DNA from 3 places in the Companilactobacillus ginsenosidimutans genome. Region 3 is predicted to be linked to each of the others. Evidence: riboswitches for the same ligand, from Rfam matches in the RefSeq annotation. Region 3 holds a riboswitch; each other region holds the start of a gene.
What was found. Region 3 has a riboswitch for thiamine pyrophosphate ahead of tenA (thiaminase II). Riboswitches for the same ligand answer to the same signal wherever they lie in the genome.

Region 1 (4,290 bases), 420 kb from region 3:
CTGAACATATGACTAGATACCCTTATGAGTTTTCTGGTGGTCAGCGTCAAAGAATTGGTATCGCCAGAGCTTTAGCTGTTGATCCCGAGTTCATCATCGCTGATGAACCAATCTCAGCACTTGATGTGTCTATCCAAGCTCAAGTTGTTAACTTGATGCAAGATATCCAAAAGGAACGCGGTTTGACTTATATGTTTATCGCCCATGATTTGTCGATGGTTAAATATATTAGTGACCGTATTGCTGTTATGTACAGCGGCAAAATCGTTGAGTTGGCTGACTCGGATGAGATTTACAACCATCCACTTCACGCTTACACTCAGAGTCTTTTATCGGCTATTCCTGTTCCTGATCCTGAGATCGAAAAGACTCGTCGTCGTATCGATTTTGATCATTCTAAGCATTTCAATGATGCTCAGCATTTCCAAGAGGTTCTGCCTGGGCATTGGTTGTATTGTGACGATGCTACTGCAGCATCGTATAAGAACAACTAAATTTTAGGTTATTGCGGTTCACTGCCGTTCTCCGGGTAGGTTCGGCGGTGGCTGGAACGCTGTGAGCCGATTTTGAGGTTTTTCACAAACCGAAAAATCTCAAAACTCGACTTTGTTGTAAACGAGGCCTTTGCCTCGTCAACAACAACGCCACGGCTGAGCCACCGGCGAACCTACCCTGCGAACTAGTCAACAGCAAACTTCTAAAATTAGCAGTTCTTAAACCTAACCACAGTTCAATAGCCACATTCCGACTAATTCAGTTGGAGTGTGGCTATTTTTTTATTTCACTTCTTTTTTTATTTCCCTAATTTAACAATCTTATTAATAATTACTGTATTCAATTTATTGTATTTCATAAATTATCATGAGATATACGTTAAACATGATATACTGATATCACAATTGAATACGAAACATTTGGGGTGCACAAACGCTGAGATTATACCCATTGAACCTGATACGGCTAACACCGGCGCAGGAAAATGTGAAATGATTTTTTATGTTGATTTGTGCCTGTCGTTACGTTTTTTAGCGACTGGCATTTTTTTGTTTGTGGAACTCTGTCTATTTCTATTCAAAATTATATTAAGGAGTTTCACTTATGGTTAATTCTTCAAAGACTCAAAAGCTTACTATCCTAGCGATGATGATTGCTTTGGATGTTGTTCTTTCCCCTATTTTCCGAATTGAGGGTATGGCTCCTATGTCTAGTGTGATCAATGTCACTGGAGCTGTTTTGATGGGTCCATCTTATGTTTCCGTTATGGCTTTAGTCTGTGCTGTTATTCGGATGACTATGATGGGGATTCCACCTCTCGCTTTGACTGGTGCTTTCTTTGGCGCACTGTTAGCTGGTCTTGGTTATCGTTATACTCATAAGATCTGGGGTGCTATGTTGGGCGAAATTATTGGGACTGGTTTAATTGGATCTCTCACCTCTTTCCCGGTTATGGTTTGGTTTACTGGTAATAGCAATGGTATGTATTGGTTCTTATATACTCCTAGATTCTTTGGTGGAGCTATTTCTGGATCAATTATTGCCTTTATCGTTTTGTACAAGTTAAAGGACACTCGTCCCTTTTTGCGAGCTCAATCTTTATTCCAAGGAGTAATAAAGAATGGAAAATTACAGCCAAAATGATTCGATATCTAAACTTGTTAAATGCAAGTTTCCACTTAGTCATAGTCCATTAGTACACTGCATCACTAATGAAATCACAATTGAATCTGTTGCTAACGCTCTGTTGTATATTAATGCAAAACCTGTGATGGTAGCTGATATCAGAGAATTTCCTGAACTTTTTGAACAAATCGATAGCCTGTTTTTGAATCTAGGACACATTTCTCCTGAACGAGAAATTGCTTTATTGGAAGCCGGCAAAATGGCGTCTTCAATGAGAATTCCATTTGTCATTGATTTGGTTGGAATTGTTATTTCTAAAATTCGTTTTGATTTGTCAAAGGAACTATTGGATTTCAAACCAACAATTGTCAAAGGTAATATCTCCGAAATGCGAACTTTTTGCGGATTATCAAGTCACGGTCGTGGTGTTGATAGTGCTTCGTCTGATCAATCTTCGAATTCTGTCGATGAATTAATGAATGCAATGTTTGAAAAAGCTCAAAATCATCCCGAGACCACCTTTATTGCCACAGGAGCTACCGACTTGATTGTTTCCAAAAACTCCCGGTTAGAGCTTAAAAATGGCGTTCCCGAACTAGACAGATTTACTGGCACTGGTGATATTGTTGGTGCATTAATGACTGCGTTAGTTGAACATGAGCACGATGGATTAGTTGCTGGTGTTGCCGCGATTAGTTATTTGAACATTTGTGCTGAGAATGCCATAGAAAGTACTGAAGGCCTGGCTGATTTTCGTCAAGAAACACTTAATCAACTGTCCTTACTGATAAATAATGAATACTGGTATGAATCAATTCGAGGTGCTCTACATGCTTGATATGAGTTTGTATTTAGTGACAGCTAGATACGCTTATTCTGATGAAAAATTTTTCTCAATAATCGACGAAGCTTGTCGTTCTGGTGTTACCATCGTCCAATTGCGAGAGAAGGATGTTACAACAAGAAGGCTATTTGATCTGGCTATCAAAGTTAAACAAATTACTGACAGATATCATGTTCAGTTAATCATCGATGATCGAATTGATATTTGTTTAGCGGTCGAAGCATCTGGTGTTCATATCGGTGACGATGAAATGCCGATTGATATATCACGAAAATTACTTGGACCGGACAAAATTCTCGGTGTTTCGGCTAAAACAGTTGAACGTGCAAAATATGCAGAGCAATTTGGTGCCGATTATCTTGGAACGGGTGCTATCTTTCCCACCGAGACAAAGGTTATTACTAAACACACTGACATTAGGACTCTGGATGAAATCACAAAATCGGTCGACATCCCTGTTGTGGCCATTGGCGGAATCAATACTTCAAATGTTGGATCATTCAGCAATATTCCTATCGCTGGAGTTGCTGTTGTTAGTGAAATTATGAAATCTAAAAATGTTTCTCAGACGGTATCTGAATTAAAAACTACGATTAACAAGTAAAAGACCAATTCCACAATAAACTGGAATTGGTCTTTTAATATCAACTAATCAATCATTAAATTAATATGGCATATCATCGGTTGTATCGCATTTACCTTCATATGCAATATGATTATCGATTAACATTTGCAATGTGTATGATTCAATTGGCTTTTGAAAATTACGCGTCATTTGCTGCTTTAATAAGGCTTTCTTGCCTTTTTGAGGCCAAGTGTACACATTTCCATCTGTGAAGATTTTAAGTTGTACATTCAAATAATTATCAGTATCATCTGGATTAACTGCATATTTAACATCCTCCCAGGAATCCAAAGGATACGGTTGATAACGATTATCATCAACATTATTAACTATTGAATATCCCTTAGAACTCAGAGTAACCTTTTTAACATAATTTCTATTGGAAAAATAAGTATTTGTATATGCAACACGTATTTTCGAATCTAAATTAGTTATATTTTCCTTATGAAGCAAATTTATTAGGGTTTCTTTCTCAGCTTCAGATCTTGTATAAATCCACCTTAGAGTATTAAGTTTTAGTGGATCCGGAACAACTATTTCAGCTTGTTTCTGATCAGTTAGCTCTTTTCTTTCCTCTTTTGTCATATCAGATGTCATTACATCATCAAAATAAATTTTATCAAAAGGTAATCTTTCAAATTCTTCTGGTGTATTCATATAATGTGGAGTTCGTTTAGTTGCCAACGAAAAATCTGTGAATTTGACTCCCGGAATCTCCAATAGAGTCGACATATCAAATAAGAAAAAAATTGGAATTGGACAATTTGCCGAAAAATCCTGATCTTTGATTTCAGCAGCAGTTTTAAATCCCTCGTTGTAATACTGTGTAGGTGTCTTTGGTCGAAAATATAGTCTAATCACTTTTTCTACTTCAATATCAGTCTGGTTAATTACGCCTAAATTTGCATTATCATTGGACATCTGAGAATTATGTTCAACAAAGTATCTAGAATGTATCTTTTTGTTTTTCAATATTTCCATTGCATTATCAATATCTGTGAAATGAAAGGCGTATTTTGGCCAATAACGTCGTTTTGACTTTCTGAGCCCAGTCTTTTCTGAATCATTAACCAAATCTTCGATAATATCCTTATACCTCATAATTATTTATCTCTCCAAATATCAAGTTGAGTAGAATCATGTATCGCAAACGGTTGACGTTTAACATTTACTTTACTTCGATCTAGTAAACCTGATTGTC
Region 2 (4,290 bases), 900 kb from region 3:
TTGGCATCCCGAACCACTTTCGTAATTCGCTCATCTTTTTGTCCAACGTGAACCCCGTCAGCATTTAACTTGTTTGCCAAATCGACATCGTCATCAACAATAAAGGAAATTTGTGCGTTATTACAAATATCACGAAGTATCACACCTAGTTGATAACGCTGCTCATCATTTAGCTTGGATTCACCTTTATCACGATATTGAAAGGCGGTAATTCCGGCAGCGATTGCTTCATTCAATATAGCTGGTAAATCTCGGTCACCAATATCTTGAGTTCCACACACAAAATAAGCTTGAAGCATTTCTGATTTAAATTTCATCGAAGGCACCCTCGGCATTATATGCCCAGTGGTTTAGTGGACCGTGACCATGACCAACTTGAATGGTATTTTTAATTGCTGCCTCAACAAAATCTTTTCCATATAAAATGGCAGATTTCATATCATCGCCTAATGCCAGTCTTGAAACTATCGCAGACGAAATTGTATCGCCCGTTCCGTGGGTTCTGATTGTGTGAACTCTCTTGCTGCTCATCTTGAAACTCTCACCATTTTCCAAAAGCACAACATCACGAACCATTTCTGAATCGCCATGGCCACCTTTGATCAAAACATTTTTGGCTCCCAAATCTTGAATCTTCTTGGCGGCAACGAGCATCCCACTTTGACTTTCAATCTTACTGCCAATCAAACGCTCAGCCTCGGGCATATTTGGTGTAACTAATGTGGCAAGCTTGATCAATTTATTTTTGATAGCATCAATACCTTCATCAGAAAGTAATTGTGAGCCACCTTTAGCAATCATAACTGGATCCAATACGAATGGACCAAAGTCATATTTCTTCAAATTGTCATAAACGACTTCAACATGTTCAGCATCAGCCAACATTCCGGTCTTACAGGCCTTGATTTTGAAATCATCGTTTAATGAAGCAAACTGTTCCGAAATCAATTTTGGAGAAATTGCCTGAAAATTCTGAACACCAATTGTATTTTGCGCCGTCACAGCGACAACCACTGCAGTCGAAAAGACACCACATTCCTGCATTGTCTTCATGTCAGCCATAATACCAGCACCGCCACCACTGTCAGTTCCAGCGATGGTCAATGCTTGTGGAAAGCTATTTACATCATTCATCATATTTCCCCCATCTCTTTATATCTTCAGTATTAATCGTATAAAGTTGATCAAGTAAACGTGTTGAAAAGGCAGCAGGTCCAATATTTGGTGTTTCTGTCATTACTAGTTCTCCAGCTAATCCAAAAATAAGACATGCCATCTTGGCACCTTCAAAATAGTTACCATCAGAAACAGCTGCGAATACTGCGATAATAGATGAAAGCATATCGCCAGTACCCACTCTTGTTGTAAAAATCTTATTTCCGTTAAACGTGTGTGAAATTAGGTCTCTAGTGGCAATTGTGTCAGTGACACCAGTTACGACTGTTACGCAATCAAACTTTTTCGAACAGGCTTTGGCAATTTCATCGACGGACTTAGTTTGCCCCTCATCGATTGAATCAATACCTTTGGCGGACCATGAAACTCCAACTAAACTGGCAATCTCACCAGCATTACCACGAATAATCGTTGGCTTGGCTACTTTGAATAAGTCCTCAACGAATGCCAATCGTTCTGGTACTGCTCCGATTCCGACTGGATCAAGTACAACTGGCTTGTTGAAATCTAATGCTAGTTTCAACAGATCTTTGCTAAGCTCATTTTGACGTTCGTCGAGCGTCCCGATGTTGATGCAGACGCCACTTGCCATCTGGGCAAGGGTCTTCAACTCTGCATCGTAATTTGTCATTAATGGAGACGCTCCAATGGCGCTAATTCCATTGGCGACATCACTTTGAGTAACTGAATTCGCAATATTTAAAATCATCGGATTGTCAGTTCTAACTTTTTGCAATAAATCGAGTTTCATCGTAAATTCCTCCAAAAGTACAAAAAAAGCCACGGTTCTAATCGTAGGATTAAGAATCGTGGCATAAGTTTGCCCAGATTATCGCACTTTCCTACGCAAGCATTAACTCACAGGTTCAAAGGGATCGGCATAGCCGTCTCAGTCTCTCTCGAAACACCCCTAGTGCTAAAGTATGATTTAAGTTTATCATGAAATTATTTAAAAATATAATATTTGGCGCAGATTTATTTTACACCCAATGCTTTGAATGCTGCATCTTCAATCGAATCATAAAAAATAACTGTAAATGCTCCCAATAATTCTGAAGGAACTGACCCTAAATCAGCAGCAGAAGTGTTAGGAATTAATATTTTCTTAGCACCTGAATCCAGTGCAACTTGCAAAGTATCTGCAAGATTATCAAGCTTCACCAGTGAACCACCAATTGTATGTTCGCCAAGAATAACCAAACTATCTAAAGTAGACTTACTCATTGAAATCGATACTAAGGCAATGTATGTAGCAAGTGACAATCTGCTGGTCATCTCACTATTATTCAGATTTACTGCATTTACCACATAATCATGAGTGGTTAAACTGATGCTTGAACTAACGGATTTTGAATTAGCTTTCAAATACTTGTATGCAGTATCCATGGCTTCCGATGCTTTATGATTTCCAGAGATCCCAGTTTTTTCAAATTTACCATTTCCGGCTATCATCTGAGTTTCAATTTTGAATAAACTCAATCGTTCATTTTTGTCATAGGTAACAGTATAAACTTGACCTGGTTTTTCTGTACCCTCGGGAATTAAACTATTGGATCCCTGCTCAGGCACTGAGACATAATGTTCCTCAAATGTTTCATTGTCGATGTACGAAAAATTAATGTCAAAAAATTCCATTCCACCAATTTTCTTTAATTGCTCTTTAACTCGCCGACGAAGTTCTAATGCAAACTCCAAAGCTTCTTGAACTTCGGGTTTGCCATATTCGCCATTTGGATATAGCAACTTCAACATGCCGGAGGTAGTCTTTCTAACAGCTATAGTGTCCCTCTGATTGAGTTGGCCACCCAACTTGAAGTATTTATCTATGGCATCGGAAAATGACTGCTTACGCAATTCTCGCATGATTTCAGCAAAGTAATCAGTTATTAATCCATATCCTTTTGTAAAGAATGATGGTTTGTATTTTGGAATTTCCCAACCAGGGATATAGGCATGAATCCTATCAAGAAATGCAGAATCAGTCGCCATAACCTCAGGAAATGGTTCAAACAAGTTAGAAGTTCGCATCACAACGTCAATGCTCTGATTAATATTACCGACAAAAACCATTGCTGCACTAGCTTGGATTTCATCCTTACCACGGGCAAATGATCCAGATGCCATGTAATCCTTCATGATTTGGACGCCATCTTTATCCTTGAAAGTGATACCAGCAACCTCATCAAAAGCGACGATATCCCACATTCCTACTAGTCCAACTTGTCTACGACCCATGTTGTAGAACAAATTTGCAACGGTCGTTTGTCCACCAGAAACTAAAATCGAATTTGGTGATAATTCTTTATAAACATGAGATTTACCAGTTCCACGGGGCCCAAGCTCAACCACATTATAATTATTTTCCACAAACGGTATTAACCTTGCCAAAAACAACCATTTTTCACGCTTTGAAAATTGTGTTGGTTCCATACCAATAGTACGTAAAATCAAATCCGTCCACTCATCCGTAGTGAACTCCGATCTAGCTTTATAAACTTCTGGCATATTTAAATCTGCGACTTGAATAGGTGTCAATGAGTCAACGACAAATGGAGATTCATTTTTATTATTCTCATCATAAGCATATCTCAAGCGAACAATGGACCAAATTCCTCCGCCAAGTAATCTTTCAAAGTCTTGAGGATATCTGCTGTCAACCGGCACTCCATCGATTCCTAGATTACTAAACAAGGCTTCATATCGATCAGCGTGTTCATTCAAATGAACAGTTAGTTTGTCGATTACAGTATATGAGCCAAGTTCACGAATTTTAGACTTAACTTTTTCAGCCTCATCAGGTCGAACATAATTATTTGCCAGAGTTTTCTTAACGTTCTCAACTCCACGCTCAATTTGTGCTTCATCAGTGCTGTTAGCATACATCCCCAACAAATATTCAAGGACATAAGTAGGGACATTTGCCCCTTCCTTAATCCGGTTGGTCAAATCTTTGCGAACAAATTTCCCTGGCAAGGTTTTTATCAATTTATCTAATAAAACATCATTTGTTGCTTCATTTGAATTTGAATCAGTCATAATTGTTCCTCTCGCTAAATGTCAAAACCAAATCCACCCGGAATCGTGATATCCATGATGTAAGGAATTGATTCAACA
Region 3 (4,290 bases):
ATATAGGCATAAATTCTGGTTGAAAGAAGCCAAGCACTGTGAAGTGAATCACCTGAACCATGCAAATAAAATGAAAACCAAGTTCCCATTACGGGGATGATTGGTACAATTAACAGCCATAATAATCTTTTAGGATTTATCCGCTTGATCAACAGGTAAATTAGACCGAGTAACGCGATTATGATATTTGCTAAATAACTTTGCATGAATGCAAGTTCGAAACTGGCGATTAAGACTAATGCTAATTTAAGAGATGGATTCAAAGTTAGCCACCTCCGAATATTCAAGAGTCTGATTGCGTAGTTCTAAATGATAGTCGAAGAAATTATTTAAACCACTTAATTGATGACTAATCAGTAAAATGGTTTGATTTTGTCTTTCAGATATTTCTTTTATCATTGTCATAACAACAAGGGCTGAATCTATATCTAATCCGGCCAGAGGTTCATCCAATAATAATACTGGTGTACCCAAAATCAACATCTCAAAGATTTGAAGTTTCTTTTTTTGACCACCAGATAGTTGATAAACAACATGATCTTTTAATTGATCTAATTTTAGTTTTAGTAAATAATTATCGACCGCTTTTGAAGTCCAAAAGTCTTTGAAATCAGTATATTTTAGACTCAAATCAATCTCTTCTTGGACTGTTAGTTTAAGATATTGCATCTGCGAATCTTGGAAAACAAAACCAATTTGTCTCGCAAATTTTCTTTGATTGTATTTCAAGATGTTTTTATCTTGATAATTTATTTGGCCCTTAAAATCATGTAGACGGGTAAGTGCAGAGAAGAAGGTAGATTTTCCAGTACCATTTTCACCGGTCAGTAATATCATCTTATTTTTGAAAATCGAAAAGGAGGTATCGGCGAGTAAAGTCTTTGAACCGTTTTGTAAATGAAGGTTTTGGATATTTATAATATTGCCTTCATTTTTTTCGATAGGGAGATCAAAAGTAAGCTTACAACTGTTTGACTGGTAACGACTGAACACATTGCTCTGATTAGTAATATGTTCAAGTGTTCCGTCTTGAAAGTGGTACAAATTATCTATCAATTCCTGGTAACCGTTTAAATCATGATCAGTAATTAAGATGGTTTTACCATCGTTAACTTGGAGGTCTTTAAGTAGTGAAAGCAATTGCCCTCGAGATTTCATGTCAATTGATGCAAAAGGTTCATCCAGCATAATGAAATCAGCATCCATTGCTAATGTGATGGCAATGGAAACTTTTTGCAATTCTCCACCAGATAATGTATCGATTTTACGTTCTTTGAAACCAGATATACCAACTCTTTTAAGTGAACTATCAATAATGTTATCGATATCAGAGCTTGGTATTCCAATGTTTTCCAATGTAAAAATAAATTCATTTTTGACGGTTGTCATTGAGAATTGATCAATTGGATTTTGAAATAATATTGCTACGTGCCGTGATACTTTTTGAATATCCCAATCACTAGTATCTTTGCCATCCAGAAACATTTCACCACTAGACAAATGTCCCGAATATTCTGGATATAAACCAGCAATAATTTTCATTAAAGTTGATTTACCACATCCTGAAGCCCCATACAAAATGTTGAAAGTTCCAGTTTTTAAAGTGAAATCCAGATTCTTGATGATATCAGGTTCGTCATTCTTATATCTAAATGTTAAATTTTTTATTGCTAGTTTATCCATACCGTCACCTAATCTCGGTTCAAGATACCTGATTTTTCAACTAATTTGTTGATCCAGTAAACCAAGATGCCGGCAAAGAATCCGATTGAGATGAAACGAACGATGAATAAAATAATTAAGAATCCAAAATTATATTTTAGGTATCCTTCACTGATCAAACTCCAGCCGAAGGATACAACTGTACCTGTGATTGCTGATAGGAGTAAACCAAATTTGTCGAATCTTCTGTAACCGGTCATTGTGAATCCAAGTCCACTACCTACACCTTGAATTAATCCAGAAATCAAGGTTGCGGCTCCCCATTGACCACCTAAAATCATTTCGACAAAACTACCTAGAATTTCACCGATTGTACAGGCAAGTACTTTTCTAGTTAACATCGCTGCTAATGGACCGGCAATCATCCATAATCCCAATAATAGGTCATTAGCTACGGGTGCTAACCCTACTGCTGATAACCCAGCCAATAGGAAGTTGTATGAAAGACTAGTTGCAAAAAAGATTGCACCACAGAAAACACCTGTTAATGCGATAAAGGCAACGTCTCTCAACGAGTAATTAAAAATTGAAGATTTGGTTCTTGAACTTTGTCTGTTCATAGTAAATCTGTCCCCTCAAAAAAGTTTTGTTAAAAGCTCCTTGAAAGAATATATTCACGAGGCGAAAAAAGACCAACCATTTATCTGCGTGTGCAAAAAATAGTTGGCCCCTAAATTATCCAATATCTTCCTACACTAATATTAATTAGATCAGGTTCAATGGGTTTAATCTCAGCCTTGCGGCACCCCAGATATATTTTTCGAAGAATGTTATAACAATTGCAAGCTTATCATGTAGCTCATGACGTGTAAAGCTAGTTATATTTATAGCAATTAAACGAATAATCGTTAAATCAATATTTTTCAGTATAAAATATGAAAACATGATATGATTACTCCAATCAAATATTAATCGCTAGGGGTGCATTAAAAATGCTGAGATTGTAAATGCCAATCCCTTTGAACCTGATTTGGTCAAAACCAACGTAGGAAAGTGATAATCCTTGCAGATTGATATTTGAAATATCAAGCAAGGTGGAATATAAAATGGAATTTTCTGAAAGACTAATTAAAAAAGGCCAGCCGATTTTGAAACAAATATTGAAACATCCTTTCGTTGAAGGAATAGGTCAGGGAGATGTTTCAAAAGATGCGTTGGCTTTTTATGTTGGGCAAGATTTTAATTATCTAAATGCATTTATGAAAGTTTATGCTGCAGCAATACAGAAATCCAATAGTCGTGATCAAATTCAACTTTTTACTAATCAAATCGAATTTACTTTGAACAGTGAAATCCAACCACACATCGATTTTTGTAAGGTCGCAGGTATTGAGTACTCGACAGTCCAGAATGATAAGCAAGCGCCAATGACATACCTATACAACGAGCACATGTATAATGCGGCAAGAACAGGAGACTTGATAGACGTTGTTGCATCTATGTTGCCATGTCCTTGGACATATTCAGTTATTGGGGAAACTTTGATTGAGCAGGGATCCTCGACAGAATCCAATCCATTTAAATCGTGGATTGATTTTTATGCTGGTGTTAACAGTGAAGATAAAATGTTGAGTGTTCAGTTGTTTGATATTTTGGATTTGGAAGCAAGTAAATATAGTGATGAAAAACTAAAAGAAGTTGAAGATAGATTTCTGAAAAGCTGTGAACTCGAATGGCATTTTTGGGATCAAGCTTATTATCAACGTGATTGGAAATTTGTATAAAAAAAGGTATCCGATAGGATACCTTTTTGAGTTAGTCAAATAAATAAACATTAGTTTCATATGGTCTAAGTGCCGTACCTTGATTCTCTGAATAGTTACCAATCAAACGTTTGCCGTCTGCTTGTTGATAGTCTCGTTCAACTGATTTATCGGTAAAGTTACTGATAACTAACAAAGTTTTACCTTCATAGTGGCGACGATAAGCAAATACTTCATTGTCCTCAGGATCGATTTCTTCATAATTTCCGTAAGTAATTAAATCACTATTATGACGTAAGCTGATTAACTGACGATAGTAATTATAAATTGAGTCTGGATCGTCAACTTGGCTCTTGGCGTTGATTTCCTTGTAATTAGGATTCAGTGCAAACCAAGGTCTTCCAGTTGTAAATCCAGCGTTATCAGAATCGTCCCATTGCATAGGTGTTCTGGCGTTGTCACGTGACATATTTTCCAAATATTTCAGCATGGTTGGACCATCGACAGCCTTATCTTTTTCGACCAATTGATGGTAAGCATTGATACTTTCGATGTCTTCATATTGGTCGAGAGATTTGTAGTGAACGTTGGTCTCGCCCAATTCTTCACCTTCATAGACGTAAGGTGTTCCTTGCATCATGTGAAGAGTTGTCCCAAGCATTTTGGCTGCTGTAACACGATATTTTGGATTATCTGTTGCAAACCGAGAAACAGCACGTGGTTGGTCGTGATTATTCCAGTAAAGACTGTTCCAGCCCTTACCATCAAGCTCAGTTTCCCAACGGGATAAAGCTTTTTTCAGGTCGACCAATTTGATAGGCTGGTCGTTCCACTTACCCAAACGTTTGTCAGGATTAGCTGCTAA

Region 1: it holds a riboswitch for thiamine pyrophosphate, as region 3 does, so the genes downstream of both, thiW (energy coupling factor transporter S component ThiW) here and tenA (thiaminase II) in region 3, are expected to answer to the same signal.
Region 2: it holds a riboswitch for thiamine pyrophosphate, as region 3 does, so the genes downstream of both, thiM (hydroxyethylthiazole kinase) here and tenA (thiaminase II) in region 3, are expected to answer to the same signal.

Annotation. Positions count from the first base shown of each region.
Region 1 is NZ_CP012034.1:1,662,435-1,666,724, forward strand. Features, by position in the region: gene ABM34_RS08505 (ABC transporter ATP-binding protein) at 1-494, shown strand, start outside; TPP riboswitch at 906-995, shown strand; gene thiW (energy coupling factor transporter S component ThiW) at 1,099-1,638, shown strand; gene thiM (hydroxyethylthiazole kinase) at 1,616-2,458, shown strand; gene thiE (thiamine phosphate synthase) at 2,451-3,068, shown strand; gene ABM34_RS08525 (DarT ssDNA thymidine ADP-ribosyltransferase family protein) at 3,129-4,190, opposite strand; gene ABM34_RS12945 (macro domain-containing protein) at 4,193-4,290, opposite strand, start outside.
Region 2 is NZ_CP012034.1:1,177,443-1,181,732, forward strand. Features, by position in the region: gene thiE (thiamine phosphate synthase) at 1-317, opposite strand, end outside; gene thiD (bifunctional hydroxymethylpyrimidine kinase/phosphomethylpyrimidine kinase) at 307-1,134, opposite strand; gene thiM (hydroxyethylthiazole kinase) at 1,127-1,927, opposite strand; TPP riboswitch at 1,999-2,098, opposite strand; gene brxL (protease Lon-related BREX system protein BrxL) at 2,152-4,212, opposite strand; gene pglZ (BREX-1 system phosphatase PglZ type A) at 4,227-4,290, opposite strand, start outside.
Region 3 is NZ_CP012034.1:2,080,216-2,084,505, forward strand. Features, by position in the region: gene ABM34_RS10420 (energy-coupling factor transporter transmembrane component T family protein) at 1-263, opposite strand, end outside; gene ABM34_RS10425 (ABC transporter ATP-binding protein) at 247-1,683, opposite strand; gene ABM34_RS10430 (ECF transporter S component) at 1,692-2,282, opposite strand; TPP riboswitch at 2,393-2,482, opposite strand; TPP riboswitch at 2,630-2,731, shown strand; gene tenA (thiaminase II) at 2,769-3,446, shown strand; gene ABM34_RS10445 (glycoside hydrolase family 13 protein) at 3,478-4,290, opposite strand, start outside.